2 linked regions of the Desulfomonile tiedjei DSM 6799 genome follow. The protein of the gene in region 1 interacts with the protein of each later gene in a pairwise test. Links are inferred from orthologs where the notes say so. Each region holds a gene or a part of one and is shown in the gene's direction. Other genes may lie near its edges.

Region 1 (6,316 bases):
TAACGCTGCGATGACTCCGGATACGATCTCGTCAATATACGTGAAATCACGTCTATTCTTCCCGAAATTGAACACTTTGATAGGTTCATCGTGAAGAATTGCTTCCAGGAAAGACCAATACGCCATGTCCGGTCTGCCCCACGGGCCGTACACCGTGAAGAATCGCAACCCGATGGTCTGCAGGTTCCACAAATGGGTGTACGTGTAAGCTATCAGTTCGTTGGCGCGCTTCGTTGCCGCGTATAAGCTCACTGGAGTATTTACCGGATCGTCTTCCGCGTATGGCATCTTGGTGTTACCGCCGTATACGCTGGAACTGGATGCGTACACGAAGCGTTTGATGCCAGTCTGTTTCGCCTCTTCGATCAGGTTAATGAAACCCTCGAGGTTCGATTGCTGATACGCGTGGGGATTTTTCAAAGAATGACGCACCCCCGCCTGAGCCGCAGAGTGAAATACTATTTCAGGTGAATATTTTGCAAAACAGCTTTTAACGGCGTCCCGTTCCACGAGATCCATCTCGAGAGGAACAAAATTCGTGTAATTTCTGAGAATGTCTGTCCGTGCCCGCTTCAGTTCCGGGGTATAATAGGAGTTGAAATTGTCGATTCCTATGACGGTCTCTCCGGATTCCAACAGCGACGAAGCCACAAAAAAGCCGATGAATCCTGCACTTCCGGTTATTAACACAGTACCCATAGATGATCCGTTCTACATTAGTCGGGATAGCCGTTCGGCTGCTCGGAAAACCACGTCCACACTTCCGAGATGATTGCATCGAGATCGGACCGTACCGGCCGCCATTCGAGAATTCGCCACGCTTCAGAAGGATCCGCGACCAACTCTGCCGGATCGCCCGGACGTCTCGGACCGATTTCCGGATTCAGGTCGGTTCCTGATATGCGGCTTACCGCGTCCACTATCTGAAAATTGGAGAAACCCGACCCCGTTCCCAGATTCAATCTGATCAACGCCTGGTCTTCCAATGCGTCGAGAGCCCGAAGATGCGCATTGGCCAGATCCGTGACATGAATGTAATCTCTGATGCAACTTCCGTCGAATGTGGGATAGTCGTTTCCGAAGATCACCAGTTTGTCGTCCAGGCCCAGTGCAAACCGCACGACATTTGGGATCAAATGAGATTCCGGACGATGGTCTTCCCCAAGTCCGGCTGAAGGTTCGCATCCGGCGGCATTGAAGTATCGCAAGCATGCGGACCGGATGCCGTACGCTCGAGAATAATCCTCGAGCATCCATTCTATAGCAAGTTTTGTTTTGCCGTAGGGCGATATGGGATCTTTGAGATGATCCTCGCGAAGCGGCAACGTGCGCGGCATTCCATAAACCGCACAGGTTGAAGAGAATACTATTCTATCGTGGTGGCTAGCTCGCATGGCTTCGAGCATGTTGTATGCAGCCACGATATTGTTTCGATAGTACTGGGCAGGATCCGCCATGGATTCGCCCACAAGGCAGCTTGCCGCGAAATGGAAAATCGCTTCATAATGATTATCTGAGAAGTGATCCGCCAGAGCCGAAAAATCATTCAGATCCGCGTTGAAGAAGTCGGCTCCACGAATCGCCGAGCGGTGGCCTTTGGAAAGATTGTCCATGACCGTGATGTCAAAACCGGCCTTCCGTGCATAATGTGCGAAATGCGACCCAATGTATCCTGCGCCACCGATGACCAGTATTCGTTTCGATCCCACATGCTCCTCCACAGATGTGCGATAACGCCACTGTTCAGCGAAAGACAATCAGCATACCACAAAGTTCAGAGTTTCTTTGTTGTTTTCTCTTCAAAAGAAAACGGTTTCCGATTAAGGTTGATATTAGTTGATAGAATAATTCACAAGGGGGAGGTATCTGCGTTGCCGAGATAATCGCGAGAACTCTTCCAGTCCCAACTTTTTGGAGGTGATCTATGAGATTTGACATTGTGGACGTAGCGGCCCGAGAAATCCTGGACTCCAGGGGAAACCCCACCATCGAAGTCGATGTTGTCCTGGAAGGTTTTGGCATGGGTCGCGCGGCCGTGCCCTCGGGTGCATCGACCGGCGAGAACGAGGCTGTTGAACTGCGGGACGGCGATTCGAGCCGTTATTTGGGCAAAGGAGTCCTGAAGGCGGTTGATAATGTTATGCATGAGATACGTCCGGCGGTACTCGGCATGGATGCATTTGACCAACAATCCTTGGATCGAAGGCTGATCGACCTTGATGGAACTCCCAATAAGGGCAATCTCGGAGCCAACGCTATACTCGGTGTCAGCCTGGCTGCCGCAAAGGCCTGCGCAAACGAATTGGAAATTCCCCTGTATCGCTATATCGGCGGTGTAGGAGCGCGGCGTTTACCCGTTCCCATGATGAATATTCTCAATGGCGGGGCCCATGCAGATAACAATGTAGACATTCAGGAATTTATGGTTATGCCCATCGGCGCCCCCAATTTTAGAGAAGCGCTGAGGATGGGTGCCGAAATCTTCCACACCCTGAAAAAGGTGCTTAAGTCCAAAGGGCTCAATACTGCAGTGGGCGATGAAGGTGGCTTCGCTCCGAACCTTCAGTCAAATGAAGAGGCGTTGCAGGTTATCATGCAAGCCATAGATCAGGCCGGATATGCTGCCGGCGAGGATGTTGCCATAGCACTGGATGCTGCGGCCAGCTCTTTCTACAAGAATGGCTTGTATCGACTCGGAGCCGACCAATCTGAAAAGACCGCAGCCCAGATGGTGGACTTCTACAGGGATCTGGTGGATCGCTATCCGATAATATCTCTGGAAGACGGCCTGGACGAAAACGATTGGGACGGCTGGCGGCTGCTTACCGAAGCTCTCTCGGACCGGATTCAGATTGTCGGAGACGACATTTTCGTCACCAATATACAGCTCCTCCAAAAGGGAATCGAGCTTGCCGTAGCCAATTCTATACTCATCAAACTCAACCAAATCGGCACATTGACTGAGACCATGGAAGCTGTCACCTTGGCGAAGACTGCCTGCTATACTTCGGTGGTTTCCCATAGAAGCGGAGAGACGGAAGACACGACCATATCCGACCTCGTTGTCGGATTGGGAACCGGTCAGATCAAGACGGGTTCTGCATCGAGAACGGATCGCATAGCCAAATACAATCAACTCCTTCGTATTGAAATGGAATTGGGAGATTCCGCCTGGTACGGCGCCCCGGAACTGTAACCAAAATGGGGGCTCGATCGAGCCCCCTTCCCTTTGCTGCCATTTGCTTGACACACGAGCCGCAGAATGCTGAAATGATCCACTTTCATTACTCTGTACATGCCTGGAGTTTTTATGAAAATCCGTGAGATAGTTCAAATACTGTCCGGGCGGATTATTCTGGAGAATCACGAACTGGCGGAAGACATTCCTCGAGGCGGGGCTGCGGATCTGATGAGTGATGTATTGGCCTTCGGCTGCGAAGGTATGGTTCTTATGACGGGTCTCACCAATCCGCAGGTCGTCCGAACGGCCGAAATGGCAGGAATCAGTCTCATTGTTTTTGTCCGCGATAAAACACCCCCCATGGAAACTATAGATCTGGCACGAGACTCAGGAATGACCCTCATTTCAACCGGCTATACAATGTACGAGGCGTGCGGGAGACTGTACCAGGCGGGATTGCCCGGCCTGGGGAGAGTCAAAATTCAGGACAACTCCTGGTAACGACGGTGTCTCAGGAAATCACAAAAGTCCAGGAACTGATCTACACAACGCGCGTGGAATCGGTCATGTCGTCCGATGTAATCGTTCTGCGCCCGGATATGCCCATGCTCGAAGCGAAAGAGGAGATGCGAACGAAGCGGATCACCGGCGCGCCCGTAATGGATGGAGACCGCATTGTCGGAATCATCAGCATGTCGGACCTGATCGATGCCATGGAAAACGGTCGCATGGATACGCGCGTTATCGACAATATGACCCGCATCGTTAAGACCGTGCTGAAAGATGCCCCTGTCACGGAAGCTATAAATCAGCTAGGCCGCAAAGGACACAGTCGCCTCCCCGTAACGGATCAGGACGGCAAACTTGTCGGAATTGTTACAACAGGAACCATTATCCGAGCGCTTCTCCATGAAATGGACGTCAGTTTTCAGAAGAAAGAAGCCGAAAGACTCCACACATATCGCGCCAGTCATATTTTCGAGGACATTGTGTCGGACGATACAAGCCTGGTGCTCCGGTACGTCGTCGACGACAAGGACTTCTCGAATGCAGGGAAAGCTTCAAGTATGATCAAGCGATCCCTCCAGAGACTCGGAGTTGATCCCGCGCTCGTGCGCAGAGTGGCCGTAGCTGTGTACGAGGCTGAGATGAACTTGGTAATTCATACGGACGTCGGTGGAGAAATTGTCGCCGAAATTCGAAAAGATAGGCTGTTGATATCTGCAGTAGACCACGGCCCTGGAATAGAAGACCTCACCCGTGTGCTTCAGCCTGGATACTCCACCGCGCCGGAATGGATTCGGGACATGGGTTTCGGAGCCGGAATGGGGCTCGCAAACATCAAGAGATGCTCGGACATGATGAAGCTGATGTCCGAGCCGGGTGGGGGTACGAGACTTGACATTCATTTCGTTTTCGGCAAGAATGACAAAAGTTTACAGGGTGGGTAGGGAAAAAGGTCTTGACATCTCCTCACTCGAAACGATAAAAATCATATTCCAGTGAAAAGTTCCCGGATGCCCCATTCGCATCTATAATTTATCGTCACAACAATCGTAGAGCCCCACTCCCTCTTTAGGGAGTACTATGACCGGAGAAGAGGCATGTTAAACAGTTATCTTCCCGTCCTAGTGATTCTTCTGGTCTCAGCCTTCATCGGTTTGGCTATTATAGTTCTCTCCACGGTATTGGCCCGAAGAACCCCTACTCGCATCAAGCTCATGCCGTATGAATGCGGAATGGACCCCATTGGGAGTGCGCGACGCCGCTTCTCTGTGCGGTTCTTCATCATGGGCATGCTTTTTATCGTGTTCGACATCGAGTTGATCTTCATGTTTCCGTGGGCAGCCCTTTACGACAAGCTGATGTTTTTCGGCTTTGTTGAAATGCTCGTTTTTGTGCTGGTTCTCATGGTAGGTCTCGTGTACGTGTGGAAAAAAGGTGCTTTGGAATGGGAATAGAAAGTCATTTGAACGATACGGTTCATGTTACTAACCTTGAATGGTTCGTGAATTGGGCTCGCAAATCATCAATGTGGCCGCTGGGCTTCGGATTGGCCTGTTGTGCTCTGGAGATGATAGCCGCATTCGTCAGCAGGTACGATCTTGCACGTTTCGGCATGGAAGTGGCCCGGCCTTCACCACGTCATGCGGATTTAATGATCGTTTCGGGCACATGTTCGAAGAAAATGCTGCCGGCAGTTTTGCGTATTTACGAGCAAATGGCCGATCCCAAATGGGTCGTGGCAATGGGCGCGTGTGCGTGCACCGGTGGAATTTATAAGAACTACTCGGTAGTACAAGGAATCGACCGCTACTTGCCCGTGGATGTGTACATTCCCGGATGTCCGCCGAGGCCTGAATCCCTGTTGGACGGCATACTGCAGCTCCATGCAAAAGTCATGAAGGAACAGTCGCTCAACAATCCCAGGGAATTCAAGATCAAGGCGGTTCGATCATGATGACACAGGAATTTGTCCAGGAAAAAATAGTCGAGCGATTCGGTCCTGAAACCATTTTGAATGCAGTCGATTTTCGAGACCAGCTTACGTTGACTGTGCCTCCGGAAAAGATTTACGAAATCTGCGCATTTCTCAAAGAGAGCCCAGAGCTACAATTCAATCTCCTCTCATTTGTAGGCGGCGTCGACCGTCTTCCTTTGGAACCGAGATTTGAGATTGTGTATCAACTTTGTTCAGTACGCCACAACTGTAGGTTTCGTATAAAAACGCAGGTAGCCGAACCCGCAGAAGGCCTACCGGTAGTGGACTCCGTAGTCTCCATATGGCCTACGGCCGATTGGCACGAGCGAGAGACTGCAGAAATGTACGGAATTATATTCGGGAACCACCCCGACCCGAGAAAGCTGCTCTTACCGGAGCATTGGAAAGTTCATCCCCTGAGAAAGGACTTTCCTGTGGAAGGTTCTCCTGAAGAAACACCTGACCTGCCCGCTTGACGGCAATTGAGGTAACAGAGCTTATGCGGCAAGAATTGAGCCGAGAATCGGACGAAAGAAGAAGCGAGCCCCTGGAACTCAACCTCGGACCACACCATCCGAGTACCCATGGTGTTTTCCGGGCGATTGTGGAACTTGACGGTGAAATAGTAACGGACATTGTCCCGCATCTCGGAT
Region 2 (6,372 bases), 1.2 Mb from region 1 along the record:
CGTCTCAATCAGAAAGGCACTTTATACACGCTGGTCTACGACAAAGTTGTGTCCACCAACGTCGACCCAATCGAGAAAAAGCCTCTGTACCACTTTGCCCCTGGGACCAAATCGTTCTCCATAGCAACGGTAGGCTGTAATTTCTTCTGTACTTTTTGTCAGAATTATTCCATTTCCCAGATGCCTCGCGACAGGGACAGGATTATCGGTGAGGAGTATTCTCCGGCCCAGATAGTGGAAATGGCTGTGGAAAGCGGCTGTCGCAGTATTGCGTACACGTATACGGAACCCACGATTTACTACGAGTTGGCTCGTGAGACCATGGAAGAGGCTCATCGGCGTGGTCTCCTGAACGTATTCGTGACGAATGGATACATGACCCGTGACATGCTCGACGATTCAAAAGGTCTGATCGATGCGGCAAATGTGGACTTGAAAGCATTCAACGATAAGTTTTATGTTCGCTATTGCAAAGCCAGGCTGGATGGAGTCCTCGATTCTCTCAAGTACATGCGTGAACTGGGCATCTGGTTGGAAGTCACAACACTCCTGATCCATTCGCTGAATGACGAATTTCTCGAAATTCGCGAACTCGCGCGATTCATACGGAAAGAGCTCGGGGCACATGTTCCATGGCATGTCTCCAGATTTTATCCGCAATACAAAGAGCAGGATATTGCGCCCACCGATGTGGAAATCTTGCGAAAGGCGCGACAAATCGGCCTTGACGAGGGACTCAAATATGTCTACACCGGCAACGTTCCGTGGGACCCTGGGGAAAAGACTTTTTGTCCGGAATGCTCCGGGCTCTTGATCGATCGAGTGGGATATTCCATAAAAAAATACGCACTTAAAGAAGGCCGCTGCCCGAAATGCGGCTTCGAGCTTGATGGCATCGAGCTCTGACAGTGTTGACATTGGAGTGCAAACCGGCTTTAAAAGACCCGAGTCTTTTTGGCGCTTCCGTCTCCAGACGAGTGACCCGAGCCTGTCCCGACGGACTCCCGGATGATCGCCGAAATCTGTCGGAGAAGAGAATCTCATCGCAGGCCTACCATGTCCCAAAGGAAATAGTATGAATCGTAGAATTCTTGTATCCCCGTCAATCTTGTCCGCTGATTTCTCAAAACTGGGCGACGAAATTAAAGCGGTCGAACAAGCTGGGGCGGATTTCCTGCATATTGATGTGATGGACGGTCACTTCGTGCCGAATATCACGATTGGCCCTATGATTGTGGAAGCCTGCAAGAAGATTGCGACTATCCCGCTGGACGTCCATCTCATGATTGCTGAGCCTGACAGGTACCTCGAAGATTTTCACGCGGCTGGAGCAAACATTTTGACGGTTCATCCCGAAGCGACTCATCATCTCCATAGAACTCTGACGCGTATACGAGAGCTGGGAATGCAAGCAGGAGCCGCTCTAAATCCTTCAACGGGGCTCGAAGCAGTCAGATATGTGCTTGCGGAACTGGATATTCTCATGATAATGACCGTTAATCCCGGTTTCGGAGGTCAATCGTTTATTCCCACCATGCTGGAAAAAGTAAGATCCGCACGGGAGATGGCGGACAAATCGGGATATCCCATTCGCATCGAAGTGGATGGTGGAGTAGCTCCTTCGACTGCGCCTGACCTTATATGTGCGGGCGCCGATATATTTGTCGCCGGAAGTGCGGTATTCCTTCGTCCGCCGTATTCCGACGCAATCAACCTTCTTCGCAGTGCGGAAACACAGTGCCGTACGGGCGAATGAGTCAACCAGGCCGGATTCAGAACCATTCACTTTCAAGAGAAGGTCAAAGCATGAGAAAATTGCTGTTGATTATTGCAGCCCTGAGCGCGGTCGTTATGCTCGCCACCGATTATTGTTCCGCTGCCAAAGCCAAGAACAAAGTCCCTGAAGCCAAGTCAATTACGTATCCGGATCTGGAAAAGGATCCCGGTTTCTTCTTTATTCTTGCAGAACAGGCGGAGCTTGCCGGAGATACTGAAGGTGTAGTCCGGAATCTGAAAAAAGCGCTCCAATTGGACCCAGGTTCATCGTACCTGTACACGCGTGTGGGAAATGTACTGGCCAGGAACAGAAAAATCGCCGATTCTCTCATTATGACCCGCATTTCGGTGCTTTTGGAACCCACCAATGACGAAGCGTTCACGCTCCTGGGGAAAATCTTCACGGTCACGGGGGATCGTCATAAAGCCATAGAGGAATACAGTCGTGCGCTGGAGTTGAAACCCGACGAGCGAGAGCTCTACGTCTTCATCGGATCGTTGCAGGTCTCTCAGAGGCTTTTTCCAGAGGCTGAGAAGACGTTTACGAAAATGACGAAACAGTTTCCCGATGAAAAGGAAGGTTTCTTTTACCTGGGAAGAGTTTTCGTTGAAGGCAAAAAGTTCGACGAGGCAATAGAAACCTTCGAATCTCTGCTGGACAAAGGGGTTGAAAATCCTGCTCAGGTACATACGGAACTTGGCGGCATCTACCTGCTCATGAACAAACACGCCAAAGCGGAAGAACATTTCAGGGAATCCGTCGAGCTTGACCCTACCAATGTGACGTCTCGACTCAACCTCGGACAGGCTTTGGCCAGTCAGAAAAAATACGCCGAGGCGTACCAGGTTTTTGAAGATTTATCGAAACTTGCCCCCTCAAATCTTGGAATTCAGATCAAAATGGCCATGATTCTGGCCGAACAGAAACAATACGATACAGCGATAGAAATTCTGCAGAAAATTCTCCTGACAAAACCCGGATGGGATCAGGTCCGTTTTCAGTTGGGAAGGGTGCTCAAAGAACAGGGCAAACTGGACGATTCAGAAAAGGAATTTATCCAGATTCGCAAGGGCCAGCCTACTTTTCTCCATTCCCGCATCATACTGGGACTGATGTTTCTCAAAGTAAAGGATTACGGCAAAGCGCTCAGGTACGTTGATGAAGCGATTGATACGGATGTTAAGGAACCGGACCTTTTTCACATCAAGGGCTCGATTCTGGAGGAGTTGAACAGATATACCGAAGCCCTCGTGATGTACGATAAGGCTCTTGAACTCGACCCAACAAATGTCAGGATTCGTTATTCAAAAGGAAATGCACTGGAAAAAAGCGGGCGTCGCCAACAGGCACTGGTTGAAATGGAGAGAATCATCGTGGAGAAACCGGACGACGCGAGCGCTCTGAATTTCGTCGGATATACGCTTGCAGTCGGCGGAAAAGACCTCGGGAGAGCCGAAAAACTTGTCCGCAAAGCACTGGAGCTGAAGCCGGACGACGGGTACATTATGGATTCGCTGGCCTGGGTCTTGTACAAATCCGGAAAAACCGACGAAGCGCTGGATCTGCTCCTGAAAGCTATTGAAAAAGTGCAGACCGACCCTATTTTGGCCGAACACCTGGGGGACGTGCTGCTCGAGAAAAAGCGCGGTTCAGAAGCAGTTGAGGCGTACAAGAAATCTCTCCAACTGAATCCCGAAAACATCGTGGTACAGGAAAAACTTAAGAAATTGGAAAAGGAGAGTGCCGCGAAAAAATAGCGGAGCCCGAGAATTCGATCGAGCGCAGGGTGCTCCGTTCGAGCTGATGAGATTATGAAATATAGAACGATTCTTGAATCCAAGTGGAGCCGGAATCTCATTAAATGCAAAAGGACCGGAATTGTCGTTGTCGGGCTTGTTCTTTTCATGGCCCAAGCGCTGGCAGTATCGGTCGAGGCAAGAGGACCTCAGAAAGAACCTTCCCCGAGTTGCGTCAGATATTCTATTCCTCCATCCCTGCTTGAGAAGCCATTCTCATTTGCCGGTAGGATTGTACCCCTCCAGAGACCGGATGTACAGTCGAGAGTCCTTTTTCAGATAAATTTCCTCCTCCTGGATGCAAGGAGTGTTCTCACCGATTGGCTTTCGGACAAGAATCGCTATAGCTGGCTTTTTGAAGAGATTCTGGCCAAGGAAGGCATTCCGAAAGATTTTGTCTGGCTCTCTCCCATACTATCCGGAGCAAATCTCAAATCGCAATCCCGGCAAGCCGGTGTGGGCTGGTGGTCCCTCGAGAAGGTCTGTTCCGCATCTGAAGGCGTGGCAATGTCGGAAGATACATGGCATGACGATCGCATGGATCTGGAATTGTCAACCCGATGCTTCAGCCACACGATCAAAGATATCCGAAAAGAGTTGGGAAATGGGGACTGGCTCATAACCGTTGCGGCTTACATGCTTGGGCGTAATACGGTCAAAGAAGCTATGCAGAAATGGAATACCCGGGACTTTTGGGACTTGCCGCTTCCCGAACCGGCGGAAGAACTTGTGGCGAGATGGATTGCGCTCAAGATCATTGCCTCTGAAAGAAGTTACTTTGGCCTCGATTTCAAGGAATCCCACCCGTTTGTTTTCGATCAGGTCGCGGGGATTCGTCTGGCCAAAGATCTACCTGTCGCTAAAGTAGCAAAAATTCTGAACATGCCTGCCCGTGAAATAATGGAGTTGAATCCCAAATTACGGCCCTCATCCGGTATATTTCCGGCAGAGGTAAAAGGAACGCCTCTAGTGCATTCCATATCGGTGCCCCGGGGCAAGGGCTCTCTTCTGCTCCGGGAACTCGGCAAAGAAGGATATATAGCAGCTCCGCCCAAGTCGTAGGGACACCTATTTGGACTTGACTAGAGGCGGAAAAAGTCTTAACCTTGTCTCAAGAGTACAAGAATTATGCCGAAAAATTGAGACCTTAACTCGGGAGCAGGGAATAAATGACTCTCAATAAATGGGATCCAATCAAAGATTTGCTAAACATGCAGGAAAAGTTACATCGCATCATGCACACCGGATCGGCTGAATCCTGTCTCCCTCGTGCCGGATATTGGTGCCCTGCTGTTGACATTCTGGAAACGCAGGAAGCGTACATATTCAGGGTGGAGTTGCCGGGAGTAGGCAAAGAAAACATCAATGTGGAAGTCAGTAACAGCGCATTGGTCATCTCCGGCCGAAGGCCTTCCGACAAGGATCCTGAAATCTCGAATTATCATAGAATCGAGCGAAATCAGGGATTTTTTCAGAGAAGCTTTACCATTCCCGGATATGTCGACGTAGAGAATGCCGTGGCAAAATATGTGGATGGTATCCTTGAGGTAATTTTGCCCAAATCCGAGAGAGGCATTGAGCACAGCATACAGGTGATGTGTCTCCTTTGATCTCCGCCGATCATAGCTATACTAGACATTCCGAAGTAAGCGACAAAACATGCGAAAACGCGATCCCTATAGTGTGCTTGGTGTGGGGAAGACGGCCTCCGAAGAGGAGATCAAGCGGGCATATCGTAAGCTCGCCCGACTGTACCACCCCGATATGAATGGCGATAGCAAAACTGCCGAAGCCAAATTCAAAGAATTGAGCGAAGCGTACGAAATTCTTGCCGACAGAGAAAAGCGACGGATGTACGACACCTTCGGTCATGACGGTTTGGATGGCCACTTTCGCGATTTTTCCGGCACCAGGTACGGCAGCCCCGGTCAAAAGAGAAATACGTACCATTTCGATTTCAGCAACTTCTCGAGGTCCGGTGATTACGGTTTTTTTGACGATGTTTTTTCCGACTTCTTTAAGTCCGACGGTAACCGTCGTACCAGGAAATCAGGATCGGCTCGCGGCACGGACCTTGAATATCGTCTGACCGTGGACTTTTTCCAGGCTTTTCATGGTGTGTCGGCTATCGTTTCAGTCATGGATCGAAAAATCAATGTGCACGTTCCCGCGGGAGTGGATTCCGGTTCGAGGATCAGGGTTCCAGGACAGGGGGCGCCCGGATTGAGAGGGGGGCCTCCCGGAGATTTGTTTCTTGACGTGACGGTTACTCCACATCCTTTTTTCCGGAGGGAAGGTGACGATATCTTTACGACACTGCCCATAACCATTTCCGAGGCAGTTCTGGGCGCGAAAATCGAAGTTCCGGCTCCGGACGGGCGGCTCGTGCTGAAGATTCCGCAAGGCACCCAATCGGGAACGAATTTTCGGTTCAGGGATAAAGGCTTTCCTTCCATCAGGGACAAAGAGCGGGGAGATTTCTATGTGGTAGCTCAGATTATCATTCCGTCCCACATCGATCCTGTGTCTCGGGAACTTCTCGCAGAATTCGAGCGTCGAAATCCTTCCAATCCGCGACATGGTATCTGGGGGGATGGTTTCTGACGCTTTGATCGTGACTCAATCACGAATTTTTTGGATCATTCCGTACGATCTATACAATTGTTTATACATTGGAGGAGCTGATGGACGAATCTGAAAAATCTGAATTCACTATACGTGATAAACGAAGATTCACTACTGAAGGGGAGTCGAAAGCAACATCCGCAGATAAAGAACCGGAAACTCCACCTGAACAGC

The links.
Region 2: the proteins of eno (region 1) and rpe interact in binary tests that used the Escherichia coli proteins (3 or more experiments, as listed by UniProt). The link is inferred for Desulfomonile tiedjei DSM 6799 from one-to-one orthologs.

Annotation. Positions count from the first base shown.
Region 1 is NC_018025.1:3,243,770-3,250,085, forward strand. Bases 1,206-4,060 are described here. They hold eno (phosphopyruvate hydratase), read left to right. Parts: upstream 1,206-1,924; coding sequence 1,925-3,196; downstream 3,197-4,060. Other genes in these bases: galE (UDP-glucose 4-epimerase GalE), read right to left, coding at 1,206-1,709; DESTI_RS13635 (DRTGG domain-containing protein), read left to right, coding at 3,311-3,682; DESTI_RS13640 (CBS domain-containing protein), read left to right, coding at 3,748-4,060. In the rest of the region: DESTI_RS13620 (NAD-dependent epimerase/dehydratase family protein), read right to left, coding at 1-699; more of galE, read right to left, coding at 717-1,205; more of DESTI_RS13640, read left to right, coding at 4,061-4,632; DESTI_RS13645 (NADH-quinone oxidoreductase subunit A), read left to right, coding at 4,786-5,142; DESTI_RS13650 (NADH-quinone oxidoreductase subunit B), read left to right, coding at 5,133-5,642; DESTI_RS13655 (NADH-quinone oxidoreductase subunit C), read left to right, coding at 5,639-6,139; nuoD (NADH dehydrogenase (quinone) subunit D), read left to right, coding at 6,163-6,316. UniProt on the Escherichia coli protein: Catalyzes the reversible conversion of 2-phosphoglycerate (2-PG) into phosphoenolpyruvate (PEP). It is essential for the degradation of carbohydrates via glycolysis.
Region 2 is NC_018025.1:4,451,990-4,458,361, forward strand. What follows is about bases 5-2,915. They hold rpe (ribulose-phosphate 3-epimerase), read left to right. Parts: upstream 5-1,075; coding sequence 1,076-1,756; downstream 1,757-2,915. Other genes in these bases: amrS (AmmeMemoRadiSam system radical SAM enzyme), read left to right, coding at 5-906; DESTI_RS18975 (tetratricopeptide repeat protein), read left to right, coding at 1,807-2,915. Also shown: more of amrS, read left to right, coding at 1-4; more of DESTI_RS18975, read left to right, coding at 2,916-3,534; DESTI_RS18980 (lysozyme family protein), read left to right, coding at 3,589-4,635; DESTI_RS18985 (Hsp20/alpha crystallin family protein), read left to right, coding at 4,743-5,183; DESTI_RS18990 (DnaJ C-terminal domain-containing protein), read left to right, coding at 5,233-6,177; DESTI_RS29140 (DUF1844 domain-containing protein), read left to right, coding at 6,258-6,372. UniProt on the Escherichia coli protein: Catalyzes the reversible epimerization of D-ribulose 5-phosphate to D-xylulose 5-phosphate.